Regions from separate parts of the Aureimonas sp. AU40 genome, predicted to be linked through region 2. Evidence: predicted binding sites of a transcription regulator. Region 2 holds the regulator's gene; each other region holds the start of a gene.
What was found. The regulator LexA, encoded in region 2, represses DNA repair genes until DNA is damaged. The targets are predictions, from matches to a motif close to TGTTCNNNNTGTGTTCNG.
Positions count from the first base shown of each region.

Region 1 (4,993 bases), on a different contig from region 2:
CGCACATGGGCTTGCCGCCGAAACGATCTACAACCGCAACTATCCCGTGACGCTCAACGACGCCGCAAAGGCGGCTTTCTGCGGTGACGTCGCGGCGGAGATCGTGGGCGAGGCGAATGTGCGGCGCTCCATCCCGCCCTTGATGGGCGGCGAGGATTTCGCCTTCATGCTGGAGCAGCGCCCGGGGGCGTTCCTGTTCATCGGCAACGGGCCGAGCGCCGGGCTGCACCACCCCCGCTACGACTTCTGCGACGAGGCGCTGAGCGTCGGCGCGTCCTACTGGGTCGCCCTCACCGAGCGCGCGCTGCCACTGGCGGCCTGACCGCACGCGAAAAAGCCGGCGCATGCGCCGGCTCGAGTTGTCGCGTTCAGAAAAACGAGTGTATCGCCTAGCGACCGCTTTCGGGGTCCAGCGCCTCGATCAGCGCGCGCAGGCGATGGCGCACCTCGACATCGGGAATGCGCGACAGCGCGATGGAGGACTGCAGCGTTTCGCGGCTCGCCACGGGCCGGGATGCCTCGGTCTCGTCCAGCCCTTCGAAGAAGAACATCGGGCTCGTCTCGAAGGCCTTGGCGATTCGATACAGCGTGCTGGCGCTGATTCGGTTGGCGCCGGTCTCGTATTTCTGAATCTGCTGGTAGGTCACGCCGATCCGGCGCCCCAGTTCTTCCAGGGACACGCGACGGGAGGTGCGGATCAAACGCAAGCGCGCGCCCACCTGCACATCAATAGGATCGCGTTCGGCCTTCAACTCGGAAACTCCATATTGCATCTCGACCATCTACCGTCTCGGCCTATCAGGAAATGCAACATTTGCGAGTAGGACGATCGACCACCCAGCCTGGATGACGTTAGACCGGATTCGCCCGTGTTGCCTACCCACGTTCCCATCTACCCCAGGGTTTCATACATTGATCATGACGAAATTGTGATTCATCGCCACAAAGCTGCAACCTCCGCGCGCTGCGACGGCTGAAATTCCGAGATAAAGATAAACCCAAGTTACAGCACTCTCTCAAAAAAGCGAGAGCTGCTCGGGCTTTGCCGTGCGCGTTAGTTGGCTACGCAAATTCTCGCCGTCCAGTCGCGTTCCCGGCGTCCAATCCAACGTGCAGACGAACGGGCGCAGCTTCTCGATGGAGCGACACAGCCGGGCGACATCGTCGAGTCGCAACGTGCGGTGCCGTCTCGAGGAGAGAATCGCGTCCACTGAACGAGTGCCGAGCCCGGGAACACGCAGGAGCATGTCCCGGTCCGCCTTGTTCACGTCGACCGGGAACTTGTCCCTGTTGCGCAGTGCCCAGGCGAGCTTGGGATCGATCTGGAGATCGAGCATCCCGCCCTCCCCGCCCGAGACGATTTCGGCGCGGTCGAACCCATAGAAGCGCATGAGCCAGTCCGCCTGATACAGGCGGTGCTCGCGCATCAGCGGGGGCTTGGCGGACGGCAGCCGGTTCGAGGCGTCGGGAATGGGCGAGAAGGCGGAATAGTAGACCCGGCGCAGGCGGTAGTTGCCGTAGAGATTTTCCGACCGGGTGAGGATCGTCTCGTCGTCCGCGCCATCGGCGCCGACGATCATCTGCGTGGACTGGCCGCCCGGCGCGAAGCGCGGCGGCTTGATCCGGTCTCGCGCCTCGCCTTTGCCCTCGTCGATCTTCATGCGCAGGTGGCCCATGGAACGGCGGATGTCGCGCGGCTTCTTTTCCGGCGCCAGGCTTTCCAGGGCAACGTCGGTCGGCAGCTCGATATTGATCGACAGGCGGTCGGCGAAAAGGCCGGCCTCCTCAATCAGCCGGGGCGCCGCGTCGGGAATGGTCTTGAGATGGATGTAGCCGGAGAAGTTCTCCTCCATCCGTAGCTTCCGGGCGATGCGGACCATCTCCTCCATCGTGTGGTCTGAGCTTCTGATGATGCCGGAGGAGAGAAACAAGCCCTCGATATAATTCCGCTTGTAGAAGGCCATGGTGAGCTTCACCACCTCCTCCACCGTGAAGCGCGCCCGGGCGACGTTCGAGGAGGAGCGATTCACGCAGTAGACGCAGTCGTAGATGCAGAAGTTCGTCATCAGGATCTTGAGCAGCGAGATGCATCGCCCGTCCGGGGCATAGGCGTGGCAGATGCCCGAGCCTTCCGTGGAGCCGATGCCGCCGCTCTTCATCGAGTCGCGACGCGTCGTGCCACTCGAAGCGCAGGATGCATCGTATTTCGCCGCGTCGCTGAGGATCGCGAGCTTGTCCATCAATGTCATCTTGGCCATGGGCCAGAGATAGCGTTCACTCTTCGTTCCGGCCATGGCAGCTGAAGCTTTTCCACCGGTCCTTGCCGTGGCGGGACGTCGCAGCCCGTTCAGGCCGCGTTCATATCAATAAGCCTAACTTGCTTTCTCCATCACCGGTCGGAACGGGACGGAAGCGAGGCGCGTTGGCCTCGCATTCGGATGTCCGTCCTCCCTCAAGGGCGCTTTGCCCGACGGGCCGGTTCATTTCAAAGGGAGCAATTTGTCATGCGTCGTTTCAGTCAGGTCTTTATGACCCTCGTGGTTTTGGGAACCGGCAGCGTCACCTTCAGCGCGCCGGCCGAGGCGCAGAGCTTCCGGGAACGGCAGCGGTTCGTGGAGCGCTTCTGCGCCCGCAACCCAGGCGCGCGAGACTGCCGTGAATTCCGGCGCGATGCCCGGCGCTGGGACGATCGCCGCTACAATCGCTGGTATCGCGACAACTACCGCGACCGCCGCGATTCCACGGCGGCGACGATCTTCGGCCTTGCGGCCGGCGCGGCGCTCGGCGCGGCGGCGGCCGGCAATGCCCAAGGCGGCGCGGCGGTGAGCCGCGATCAGGTCGCTCGGTGTGCCGCGCGCTACCGCACCTACGATCCGCGCACCAACACCTATGTCGCCAACAGCGCGGGCGAGCGCCGCATCTGCCGCCTCTGATCGGCTTAAGTCTCATGCATGATGGGGGTCGGCGCGCAGCCGGCCCCTTTTCTTTTGCCACGCCCGCATCAATTGCCGGAATGACATTCAGCCGTCGTTCAGGATGGCGCCGCTAATGATGAACGCAACAAAGCCGCTTCGAGACCTCGGATGGTCCGGGAGCCCGAAGGGCGGCGCATCCGTCGCTCTGGAGTTCGCAACCATGCGTATTCTTCTTGCCGTCCTCACCGCCTGCACGCTGGCGACGAGCCTTGGCACTGCTGAGGCCCAGGCCTGGGACAACGGGCCGGGCTATATCGGCCAGCCCGCCCCGCCTCCGCCGCCTCCAGGCTACTATCCCCCGCAGCGCCGACACCACAATCGGATCAATGCCGGCGACGCGCTTCTGGGCGGCGCGCTGGGTCTCGCCGCCGGCGCGCTTCTGGGCTCGGCCCTGTCGCAGCCCCAGCAGGCCCCCCCGACCTACTACCCGCCGCAGCGCCCGTCCTACCCCGCCTATGGTGTCGCCCCGCCGAGCTATGAGGACACGGTCCCGGCCCGCCCGGTGTATCGCGGGCCGCGACAGGCGCGCTACTACGACGACTATGGCACCAACACGCGGGACTATCGCGACGGTTCGCGCCAAGCCCATGTGGACGCCTGTTTCGACCGATATCGCTCCTACGACGCGCGCACCGACACCTATATCGGCAACGACGGATACCGGCATCGCTGCAATATCTGGTAGACGCCAGCACATACGAAGAAAGCGCCCGGCCAAGACCGGGCGCTTTCTCGTTGACCGGATGGGTCAGCGCGCCTTGCGCACCGCCCGCTTGGTGACGACGGGAACCAGCGCCGCGCGATATTCCGACGAGCCGTGAAGATCGCCGATCATGTCGCCTTCCGGCACGGTGAGCCCGTCCACCGCCTCCGGCTCGAAGCGGGCCGAGAGGGCCGCTTCCGCCGCTTTCCAGCGGAAGGCGCCGTTGGAGCCCGCGCCGGTAACGGCGACGCGCGCATCGCCGCCGCGCCGGGAGACGTAGACCCCGCACATGGCATAGCGCGAGGCGGGATTTCGAAACTTCTCGTAGGCCGAAGCGTCCGGCGCCTCGAAGCGGACGGCCTTGACGATCCCGCCCTCGCTCAGCGCCGTTTCGAACAGGCCGAGGAAGAACTCGTCCGCGCCATATTCGCCCCGGTCGGTCTCGATCGTGCCGCCCAGCGCCAGGAGCGCGGCGGGATAGTCCGCCGCCGGATCGAAATTGGCGACGACGCCGCCGATCGTGCCCATGTGGCGCACAGCGGGATCGCCGATCAGATTGGCGAGTTCGGTGAAGCCCGGCGCCACCGCCTCGATGGCGCGCGAGGTCGCCACCTCGAAATGGGTGACGCCGCCGCCGATCCGCACATGGCGGCCCTCCACCGTGATGCCCTTCATCTCCGGCACATGGCGAAGGTCGATCAGCGCGGACGGGGCGGCGAGCCGCGCCTTCATGGTCGGGATCAGCGTCATGCCGCCGCCGAGATACTTGGCTTCCTCGCCGCCCTGGGCGAGAAGCTGGGCGGCCTCGGCCAGAGAGTTCGCGCGGCTGTATTGGGTCTCGTACATGGCTCTTCCCTCCCCCTTCAGAGCGCCGCGCCGACTGAGCGCAGCGCGCGCCAGACCTTCTCGGGCGTCGCGGGCATCGACAGCTCGTTGGTGCCGATCGCGTCCGTGATGGCGTTGATGACGGCCGGCGGCGAGCCGATCGCCCCCGCCTCGCCGCAGCCCTTGATGCCGAGCGGATTGGTGGTGCAGGGCGTCTCGGTGGTCAGCACCTCGAACATCGGCAGGTCCCAGGCGCGGGGCATGGCGTAGTCATTGTAGCTCGCCGTCACCAGCTGGCCCGACTCGTCGTAGTGCACGCCTTCCAGCAGAGCCTGGCCGATGCCCTGCGCCAGGCCGCCATGAACCTGCCCCTCGACGATCATCGGATTGACGATGCGGCCGAAATCGTCGGCGGCGACGAACTGCACGATCTCGGTCTTGCCGGTTTCGGCATCCACCTCGACCTCGCAGATGTAGCAGCCGGCCGGGA
Region 1 is NZ_BBWL01000005.1:118,620-123,612, reverse strand. Features, by position in the region: gene AUL32_RS02540 (M20 aminoacylase family protein) at 1-322, shown strand, start outside; gene AUL32_RS02535 (helix-turn-helix domain-containing protein) at 390-782, opposite strand; gene AUL32_RS02530 (putative DNA modification/repair radical SAM protein) at 1,017-2,258, opposite strand; gene AUL32_RS02525 (BA14K family protein) at 2,505-2,933, shown strand; gene AUL32_RS02520 (BA14K family protein) at 3,136-3,660, shown strand; gene AUL32_RS02515 (FAD binding domain-containing protein) at 3,724-4,524, opposite strand; gene AUL32_RS02510 (xanthine dehydrogenase family protein molybdopterin-binding subunit) at 4,542-4,993, opposite strand, start outside.
Region 1: a site for LexA is predicted at 2,272-2,289, ahead of AUL32_RS02530 (putative DNA modification/repair radical SAM protein). Genes of this name have one in related genera too.

Region 2 (4,993 bases):
CGCTGGCGCAAATGTCCTTGGCAGGGGGCGCTGCCGCGGACGCATTGTCCAGGCTTGTCACGGTGTCCCAATCCATGCGGAGAGCAGGCGCTTGAGCGATATCCTCACCAAGATCGAAGCTTACAAGCGCGACGAGATCGCCAAGGCGAAGCGCGAGGTTTCCCTTTCGTCCCTCGAAGACGCCATTCGGGTGGGTCTGCCCCCGCGCGGCTTCGCCGAGGCGGTGCGGCGCAAGCATGCGGACGGACAGTTCGCTTTGATCGCCGAGGTGAAGAAGGCCAGTCCTTCCAAGGGTCTGATCCGCCCCGACTTCGATCCCGTGTCGATTGCCCAGTCCTATGAGCGAGGCGGAGCCGCCTGCCTCAGCGTGCTGACGGACACCCCGTCGTTCCAGGGCGCGCCGGGATTCTTGACGGAGGCGCGCAACGCCACCGCCCTGCCCGCCTTGCGCAAAGATTTCATGTTCGACACGTATCAGGTTGCGGAAGCGCGCGCCTGGGGTGCCGATGCGATCCTCGTCATTCTGGCGGCCGTAGACGACGCGCTGGCAGCCGAACTCGAAGCCAGCGCTTTCGCGCATGGGATGGACGTCCTTCTCGAAGTTCATGACGAGGCCGAGGCCGAACGCGCGCTCAAGCTGCGTTCACCGCTTTTCGGCATCAACAACCGCAATCTGCGCACCTTCGAAACCGATCTGTCCACAAGTGAGCGGATCGCCCGGCTTGTCCCGGCGGATCGCATCCTCGTTGGCGAGAGCGCGATCTCGACGCATGAGGATTGCGTGCGCCTCGCCGGTGCGAACATTCGCACCTTCCTCGTCGGCGAGAGCCTGATGCGGCAAAGCGACGTGGAAATGGCCACTCGCAAGCTGCTCTTCGGCGCGGCGGCGGAAGCGGCATGAGCGAGGCTTCACTGACTCATCTCGATGCGGACGGCTCGGCCCGCATGGTCGATGTCGGTGACAAGCCCGAGACGGTCCGCACGGCGCGGGCCGAAGGCCTCGTCCTGATGCGGGCGGAAACGCTGGAGATGATTCGGCAGGGCAGTGCCAAAAAGGGCGACGTGATCGCGATCGCGCGCATCGCCGGCATCATGGGCGCGAAAAAGACCCACGAACTGATTCCGCTTTGCCACCCGCTGATGCTGGAGAAGGTCTCGCTCGATCTGGAGTACGAACCGGCATTGCCCGGCATCCGCGTTTCCGCGACGTGCCGGGTATCCGGCAAGACGGGGATCGAAATGGAAGCGCTGACAGCCGTCTCCATCGCCTGCCTCACGATCTACGACATGGCGAAGGCGGTGGACCGCGACATGACGATCAGCCAGATCCGCCTCGTGGAGAAAACGGGCGGACGTTCCGGCACTTGGAGCGCCGCGTGAGTTTGCTGCCGGTCGAGGAGGCGCGCGATCGGCTCCTGTCGGACGTCTCGCCGGTGGCGCAAACCGAGCGCGTAGACCTGCGGAGCCTAGCCGGAAGGCGGCTGGCGAGCGATCTCTCGGCCATCCTGACCCAGCCTTCTTTTGATGCCTCCGCGATGGACGGATATGCCGTCCTTGCCAGCGACTTGGGCACTGGTGAAACGCGACTGCGTCTCATCGGAGAATCGGCCGCCGGCGCGGCGTTCGAAGGCATTTTGCGTGCTGGCGAGGCGGTTCGCATCTTCACCGGCGCACCCGCGCCGCAAGGCGCGGATGCCGTCGTCATCCAGGAGAACACAGAGCGTCCGAACCCGGAGACGGTGCTCGTCCGCGAGCCGGTCACGCCCGGCCGCCATATCCGCCCGGCAGGGAATGACTTTCGAGAGGGCGCGCCGCTTCTCCGGGCCGGCACGATCTTTCGCCCTGCCAGTATCGCGCTGGCGGCAAGCGGCGGTCACGCGGAGGTGGAGGTTTGTCGGCGCCCGCGCGTCGCCATTCTGATGACCGGCAGCGAATTGGTTCTGCCCGGCACGCGCCCCGGCCCGGCGCAGATCGTGGCATCCAACGGGTTCGGCATCGCTGCCATGGTGGAAGCGTCAGGCGGAGAGGCTTTATCCTATGGCGTTGTCGCGGACGACCGCTCGGCGCTTGCCGCCGTGCTCGACAGGGCCAGGCGCGATGAAGTGGATGTCTTCGTGACGATCGGCGGCGCCTCGGTCGGAGATCACGACCTCGTCGCGCCGGTCTTTCGCGAGTGTGGAGTGGAACTCGATTTCTGGAAGGTCGCCATGCGGCCCGGCAAGCCGCTGATGGCCGGACGCTTCGGCGAGATGCGGTTTCTAGGTCTGCCGGGAAACCCCGCCTCCAGCCTCGTCACCGCCGAGCTTTTTCTTCGGCCGCTGGTCGAACGGCTGGCCGGGCGCCCGGCGCACGGTGGCTACGAAAGGGGCGTATTGGGGACGCCCGTCCCCGCCAACGATCATCGTGCCGAGTTCATGCGTGGCCGAATCAGTGGGGAGACAGATGGCAAGCCCCGCATCGTCCCGTTCGATCGGCAGGACTCCTCGCTCCTCAGTGTCTTCGCCCTAGCGGACGTACTTCTCGTCAGGCAACCTCATGCTCCGCCTAGCGAGACCGGCGATCCCTGTGAGTTCGTGCGATTGGCTTGACAGGCATCCTTGCAGAACACAAACAGAACAGATAGGCTTTGTTCAGGTTTTGTTTTGGTTGGATACGAACGATGTTGACCCGCAAGCAGCATGAATTGCTCCTCTTCATTCATGATCGCCTGCAGTCGATCGGCGTTCCCCCGTCCTTCGACGAGATGAAGGAAGCGCTGGACCTGAAATCCAAGTCCGGCATCCACCGGTTGATTACGGCGCTGGAGGAACGTGGCTTCATCCGCCGCCTTCCCAACCGGGCCCGCGCTCTTGAGGTCGTTCGGCTTCCCGATTCCATGGCCGGTAAAGCTCAGGTCGCCGCGTCAACTACCGCGAAGGTTTCCCAAGGCGAGACGATCGAGCGGCAGGTTTTGCCCTTTCCGGGGCGGGCTGCCACCGCGCGAAGCGGCGAGACGGCGGACGCGGCCAATGACTCCATGCCTGTTCCCGTTATGGGCCGCATCGCAGCGGGTGTCCCCATTTCCGCGATCCAGCAGAACAGCCGCTCCATCGCCCTCCCGATTGAGATGTTCGGCCAAGGCGAGCATTACGCGCTGGAGGTCAAAGGCGATTCGATGGTCGAGGCCGGCATTCTCGACGGCGACACGGTGCTGATCCAGCGGGCGGAGACGGCAACCGCGGGCGAGATCGTCGTGGCTCTCATCGATGAGGAAGAGGCCACCTTGAAGCGCTTCCGTCGTCGCGGCGCCATGGTCGAACTGGAAGCTGCCAATCCCGCCTATGAGACGCGGGTCCTGGAAGCGGGACGGGTCAAGGTGCAGGGTCGTCTCGTCGGTCTGATCCGCCGCTATCATTAGGGCGCGGCCGCGCGCCTTTCGGCGTTTTCCGGCTCGGCTTGTCGCCTCCCATTCGCTCGGGCCAAGGCGCCGAGCGATGCTGGTTCCATTCTTCGAAAGGCTGGGGAATGGACGGCCGTAGCTCCCACCCGCCTCGCTGCCTCTCCAGAGCCACCGCGCCTGTGCGCCGCAGTGTGCGGAGCGTCAGAAGTTTCGCACCTGAGCGGCAAGATTCGATGCGAGGCGCGCGGGCGACCACGGCAATATCGGCCGTGTCGCAGAGTTCTCCCAGCTTCTCCAACTGATCGGTCCAGGCGATGCGGAGCCCCGAGCGGGTCTTCGCACGGCAAATCTGCTCGTCGCATTCGAAGGTCTTTCGATCGTCCTTCGAACGGCCGGGAGGCGCCAACTGGTAGGCGCGCTTCCATTGATCGTGCACGAAGCGGTTCGGGCGCTTGCGAAGATCGATCACCTGCCCATTGTCGCCTATCACTGCGATGTCCCGAGCGTCCTCCGATATGGCGAGTTCGGGGCGCGAGGCTGCAGGAACGAGGAGAAGGCCGAGCACCAGCGGGGCGACCGCCGCCCATCGAAAATGGCTCTGGCAAAACGAGAGCAGCAGCAGACAGACCGTGAAGCAGATAAGGCTGACGCTGCCGATCTGCCCAACGCCATAATCGGGAAAGGCAGCGGCCAGCGCCTTCGCCATCCAGAACACGAGATCGAGCCCCCAACCAATGGGCACAAGCGCCAAGCTCTCGAGGCCGAGGGGCATCAGGCAGACGCTCGCCAACGCCAGCGGCATGATCCAGAACGAGAAGATCGGCGTCGCCAGGACATTGGCAAGAAGGCCGAAGGGCGCGGCCCGCTGGAAATGGTAGATCGCGTAAGGCGCCGTCGCCGCGCCGGCAATCAGCGACGACAAGAACACGCCGATCACCACCAGCGCCAGCGTGCGCAAAGGCGAGAGATCGTCGCCCGCCCCTTTCGACCACCGGGAATACGCACCATAGGCCCCGACCAGCGCGGCGGTGGCGGCAAACGACATCTGGAAGGTCGCGGTCATCAGTGCATGCGGCGAGATCAGCATGACCACCATGGCCGCAATCGCAACATTGCGCAGGGTCAGGGCCGGTCGATCCACCAGAACCGCGCCCAGCATGATCGCGATCATGACGAAGGATCGCTCGGTTGCGGCGTTGTCACCCGCCAGTAGGAAGTAGAACCCGGTGATGCCCAGCGCCGCGACCGCCGCGATCTTGCGCGCCTGCCAACGCAGCGCCAGCGACGGAAAGGCGGCGATGCTTGAGCGCACCGCTAGCATGGTCATTCCCGCCACTAGCGCCATGTGAAAGCCGGAGATTGATAGGACATGGGCAAGTCCGGTTACTCGCAAGGCGGCTTCGATGTCGTCGGGGATCCCGGCGCGCTCGCCATTGATGAGCGCTGCCGCGACAGCGCCGCGCTCGTCCGGCAGCACGGCGCGAATCCTATCGCCGATCAGCAGGCGCAGCTTGGCGACGTGTTCGAAAACTCCAAGCGTCTCGGGTTCCACGGAGGGGTTCGGCGGCCCGAGGGAGTAGCCGAAGGCTCCGGTGCCGTCGAAATAGGGCATGA
Region 2 is NZ_BBWL01000041.1:423,745-428,737, forward strand. Features, by position in the region: gene trpD (anthranilate phosphoribosyltransferase) at 1-95, shown strand, start outside; gene trpC (indole-3-glycerol phosphate synthase TrpC) at 92-901, shown strand; gene moaC (cyclic pyranopterin monophosphate synthase MoaC) at 898-1,380, shown strand; gene AUL32_RS15525 (molybdopterin molybdotransferase MoeA) at 1,377-2,588, shown strand; gene lexA (transcriptional repressor LexA) at 2,660-3,397, shown strand; gene AUL32_RS15535 (ComEC/Rec2 family competence protein) at 3,351-4,993, opposite strand, start outside.

Region 3 (4,993 bases), on a different contig from region 2:
TCGAGCGATACATGGCTCGCCAGGCGCCGTTCGAGGCGCGGGAGAGCAAGGAGTTTCCGGACGCCTTCATCGTCGATGCAGCCAGGACGTGGGCGTGGGAGAACAATGCCGACGTGCATATCGTCACCCTCGACGAGGCGATGCTCGCACATGCCGGTTCGACGCCTATGCTCGTACCCGTCAAGGGCCTGCCGGCGTTCCTCGCCATGCTCGCCGAGGCGAAGGACCCCGAGGTCGTCGCGCTGATCGATCGGATCGTGGACGAGCAGGACTTCATCGACCAGCTCTTCCATCGAATGGACGTCGCGCTGCGGACGGCGGAATTCGTCTACCGTGGCACGAGCCTGGAGGCGGCCACGGTCGACGGGACGGAACTCCGGGAGATCGGGCTGACGGAAAATTGGAAGGTCTTATCAGTCCACGGACCGATCGTCGCCATGACCGCCAGGTTCCAGGCCCTTGTCGGCCTGGAGGTCGATTGGGTCGGTCAGATCGAGGATGAGGACGGCGGGCGTGCGCACGGTCGGGATGAATGGGACGACGAAGTGAAAGGCCGCTTCTTCGTCCAGTACGACCGCCTGTTCCACAACGTCGTAAGGGTCGAGATCCTCACGTCGCTCGACTTCGGAGAGCCGTACGATGAATACGACGACGACTATTTCGATAACGATCGGTGATGTCGGTCCACGACGGATAGTTCTTCAGCGAGGCACGGGGCTGCACGTCACGTCCATTCGGACGCTGGAGTACGGCCGGCCAATCACGCATGCAGAGGAGTCTGTCCTGGCACGTAACTTCGGCGTCCAGCCGGACGAGTTCACGCGCTGACCATAGCGATAGGAGAGGTCGCCACCGCGATCAGGTCGTCTCGAACTTGTTGTGAGGCGTCTTCAGCACGAAGGCGGCATACATCTCCAACATCGACTGCGTGATCGCATCCTCGATCTCGACGTAGCGGAACGTCATCGTCCGGACCTGGCCCTTCGCCAGCTCGAACGCCGCCATGAACTCCGGATTCTCCTCGAGCCACTTCCGCGAGCCTTCGCCCTGCTGGTAGGTCGGCTTGTCCCAGCCGGTAGCCTTGCGTGCCAGGAGGAAGGCGAAGCCCGCCGACTGCGTCTTCGAATACTCCTTCCGATGACCGGACAGCCGTTTCCTCAGGTTGCGCGTCCGGCCGACGTAGAGCGGGCCGTCCGCGTTGGTGAAGAGATAGACGCCGGCGGCTTCCGGCGGCTTGGACTTGGGGTCAGCATCTGAGATCGGCGGGCAGGCCATCAACATGGCGTGGAGGGGCGCCAGGCGCTCCACGAGCTTCGCAAATTCCGGATCGAGGGCGGCCGGCTTCTCCGTACGGGTAGTCATGGGACGCGAAGGCTCTCCAACTGCGCAGCATCCGTAGGTGGCAGGAAAACAAGATCTTTTCACCGAAATCCACAGCGGCAGATCGGCATCTATTCCTATTCGCAATGTTCACGATATGTTCGATCGCTAGGTTGACCGAGTCGCGCCCTGGGAATCTAGCATGCTCCATCTCTCGAACCGTCCCCATCCGATCACGGCCATACCGCCCGGCTTCCGCCTCCGCGTCGTCGCGTCCGCCGGTGCCGGCTTTCCCTCGCCGGCTCAGGACTGGGAAGACGACGCCCTCTCGCTGATCGAGCTCCTGCGCATCGACCGGCCGGCGGCCTTCGTCTTCCGGATATCCGGATCGAGCATGGTCGAGGCCGGGATCGAGGACCACGACATCGTCGTCGTAGACCGGGACGCCAGGCAGCGCAACGGCTCCATCGTGATCGCGACCGTCGAGGGCGGGTTCGTCTGCCGGCAGCTCTGCATTAAGTCGGGCGTCGCGTATCTGGAGCACCGCAACAGCCGCCTGACGTACCCGATCTGCATCTGCGACGAGACCGTCGAGATTTTCGGCGTCGTCCGTGCCAGCGTCCGGGATCACCAGCGATGACGTGGGCCTTGGTCGACGTCGAGAACTTCTACGTCTCGTCCGAGCGCGTCTTCGATCCGAAGCTCCGCGGCGTGCCCGTCCTCGTCCTATCGAACGGCGACCACTGCGCGATCGCGAGGTCGGCCGAGGCGAAGGCGTTCGGCGTCAAGATGGGCGCCCCCGTCTTCAAGATGCGCGACCTGATCCGCAAGCACGGCTTCGAACTGCGGTCCTCGAACTACGAGCTCTACAGCGACATGAACCGGCGCTTCAACGCCGTGATCGCCGAGTTTTCGGACCAGATCGAGATCTACTCAATCGACGAGTCGTGGTTCCGGCTGCCGGTCCGCCCGGACGGCCTCGGCGATACGGCGACGGCCTTGGCGGTGATCGCCAAGATCAAGCGGGACACCGGCCTGCCGACGCGCATCGGCCTCGGCCCGACCCGCACCCTGTCCAAGGTCGCTAACGGGCTGGCTAAGGCGGGCGAGAAGGTCTTCGGCGGCGTGATCGACCTCCACGACTTCGAGCTGCGCAAGCGCCTCTTCCAGAACTGGCCCGTCGAAGAGGTATGGGGCATCGGCCGCGCTCTGGCGGAGCGTCTGCGCCCGCTCGGGATCCGGACGACGGCCGATCTGGCGGCGATGGACCCGCACCAGGCGCGCAGCGTCGGCACGGTCGTGCTGGAGCGGCTGGTGCGGGAGCTGAACGGGATCGGAGACGAGCAGCTCGTGGTCGAGCCTGAGAAGCGCCAGGCGACGGCCGTGACGCGTATGTTCGGCGAGCCCGTCACCGACCTGGACAGCCTGCGCGAGGCCATGGCGCGGCGGGCGGCGAGGGCGGCCGAGAAGATCCGGGAGCAAGGCAGCGTCGCCGGCCGGCTGATCGGCTTCGCGCACGGGAACGGCCGGAAGGCGAACGCGCCTAGCGCGCAGCGGTCCTGCCGCCTGTCGCCACCAACGAACGATACCCGCATGATCGTGAAGTGGGCGAGCCGCATGGTGGAGAGCATGTGGCAACCCGGCGGCGTCTACACGAAGTGCGGCGTGATGCTCGAGGACCTGACGGATCAGGGGCGGGAACAGACGGACATGTTCGCGGCGATCGACGGCCGGGGAGCGGACCTGATGTCGGCGATGGACACTCTGAACGCCAGGTTCGGTCGCGAGGCCGTCGCGCTCGGCGCCGCCGGCATCGGCGCTCGATCCTTCGACACGAAGCGTGCGATGAAGAGCCCCGCATGGACGACGCGGCTGGCGGAAATCCCGGTCGCGAAGTGAGGAGGACGGAATGAATCTTACGGGCGCCGCCGGCGAGCACTACGTGATGAGCCAGCTCCTGCGACGCGACTTCATCGCCGCGCTCGCGCCCGTCGGCGTGCCCAACACGGACATCGTCGTCACGGACGCCGTCGGCGACCGCCTTGCATCACTACAGGTGAAGTCCCGTCGTGAGCTTGGCGGGGACGGTGGTTGGCACATGGGCAAAAAGCACGAGGCGATCGTCGGCGAACTGTTGTTCTACTGCTTCGTCGATTTTGGCGTCGATCTGAAGGCGCATCCGAGATGTTGGGTGCTGCCAAGCGCAGTAGTCGCCGAGACCATTCGCGAGTCGTATCGGGTTTGGCTCTCGACACCGGGAAAGGGTGGTAGGATGCGCAACTCGACGGATCACCGGCGCTTCCTTCCGAACTTCGATCGAACCGGCATCTCGATCGAGCGCGGGGCAGGATGGCTGGACCCGTATGAGGACAACTGGGAGCAGTTGCGCGGTGTCGTCTGACTCCACGCAGCGGCCGAACCCTGCCATCCTGCCGACGGGAAAGCTTCGGGAGGATTCGATGGCATCTAAAAAAGACGCTTCAATTACGGTTCTGCTGACGTACCCCTCACATCGCCAATTTTTCGGATCGGGCCCAATCGAGCCCAGCCGTTCCTACTATCATGACCGTAAGATGTCCCTCTGGACGGCGAACGGGTCGTTGACGGCCGACGTCTGGATGACGATCGAAGACGCCCCGAAGTTCGTCGACGCCATGGTCGCGGCAGCGCTGAACTACTCTGCCGCAGGATATCACAGCGCCCAGAATCGGGCTCTACGAGAGATGCGGAGCGAGACCAAAGACGACCGGAAGGCGGCACGCGTGGAACTGGCGGACGCGTTCGAAGCGGCCGCAAAACGACTGAGGGAATCCAAGAAGCCGTGACCGGGGCAGATAAGACCATGCGGTGGGAGTAGGACGGAATGGGATTGATCTCGATCGCAGCGTTGCTGATCTCGGGCGCGGCCACCGCCGTATCGGGATCGTGGTTCGATCATCGCGCTTGGCGCGTTCTGGTGTTCCTCGTCTCCACCGTGATCGGGTGGGTGGCAGCCTGGACGCTTGCGTTCCAAACCGACAAGGATCTCCTGATTCCGGCAATCGGGCAGGGCTTCTGGCTCTCTGCCATCGGAGCCGCGCTGGGCATGTGGGTCCGCCGTAGATATGCGACCGGGAAACCCATCATAAGTGCCCGCGGCATCGGCACGGTCGTAGTTGTGTGCCTTGCCGTCGCCGCCGGATACGGGGTCGGTCTCACCGTTTCCGGGATGAAGCAGACGACGTATCTGATCGGCGTGGAGCCGATCGATGCGACGAACGAGACCGAGGTCTTGCGCTGGATCGACGCCCCTGACCGCGACGTCGTGCATCGATGGGGCCAAGTCGCACTGCATGGAATGCACTGGAATTTGACGATCCCCTATACGTCCGCGTGCGTCAGCGGATTGTCCGCATTCCTCCTTCGACGACGCGGACGCGCCCCGAGCGGTGAGAATGCGGAGCGAGTCAAAGCGGACGGTTAACCGCACCCGGACCTCGAGCTTGCGCTTCTCGGCGCCATCGTCATAGCCTCCTCTCGATCGGCACAGGCCGGAACACGAAGGCGGACGAGCCTGCATGCGAGACCACTCCCATCACGAGGTCCGTCTGGGCGATATCCGGACTGCCTTCCGCGTTTTGTCCGCCTACGGCCGGATCGACCCGGCGACCGCCGGCGCCGTCGCGAAGGCGAT
Region 3 is NZ_BBWL01000042.1:90,678-95,670, reverse strand. Features, by position in the region: gene AUL32_RS16570 (PIN domain-containing protein) at 1-677, shown strand, start outside; gene AUL32_RS16565 (GIY-YIG nuclease family protein) at 859-1,362, opposite strand; gene AUL32_RS16560 (LexA family protein) at 1,523-1,960, shown strand; gene AUL32_RS16555 (Y-family DNA polymerase) at 1,957-3,219, shown strand; gene AUL32_RS16550 (hypothetical protein) at 3,230-3,721, shown strand; gene AUL32_RS16545 (hypothetical protein) at 3,894-4,145, shown strand; gene AUL32_RS16540 (hypothetical protein) at 4,184-4,783, shown strand; gene AUL32_RS16535 (hypothetical protein) at 4,878-4,993, shown strand, end outside.
Region 3: a site for LexA is predicted at 1,468-1,485, ahead of AUL32_RS16560 (LexA family protein). Genes of this name have one in related genera too.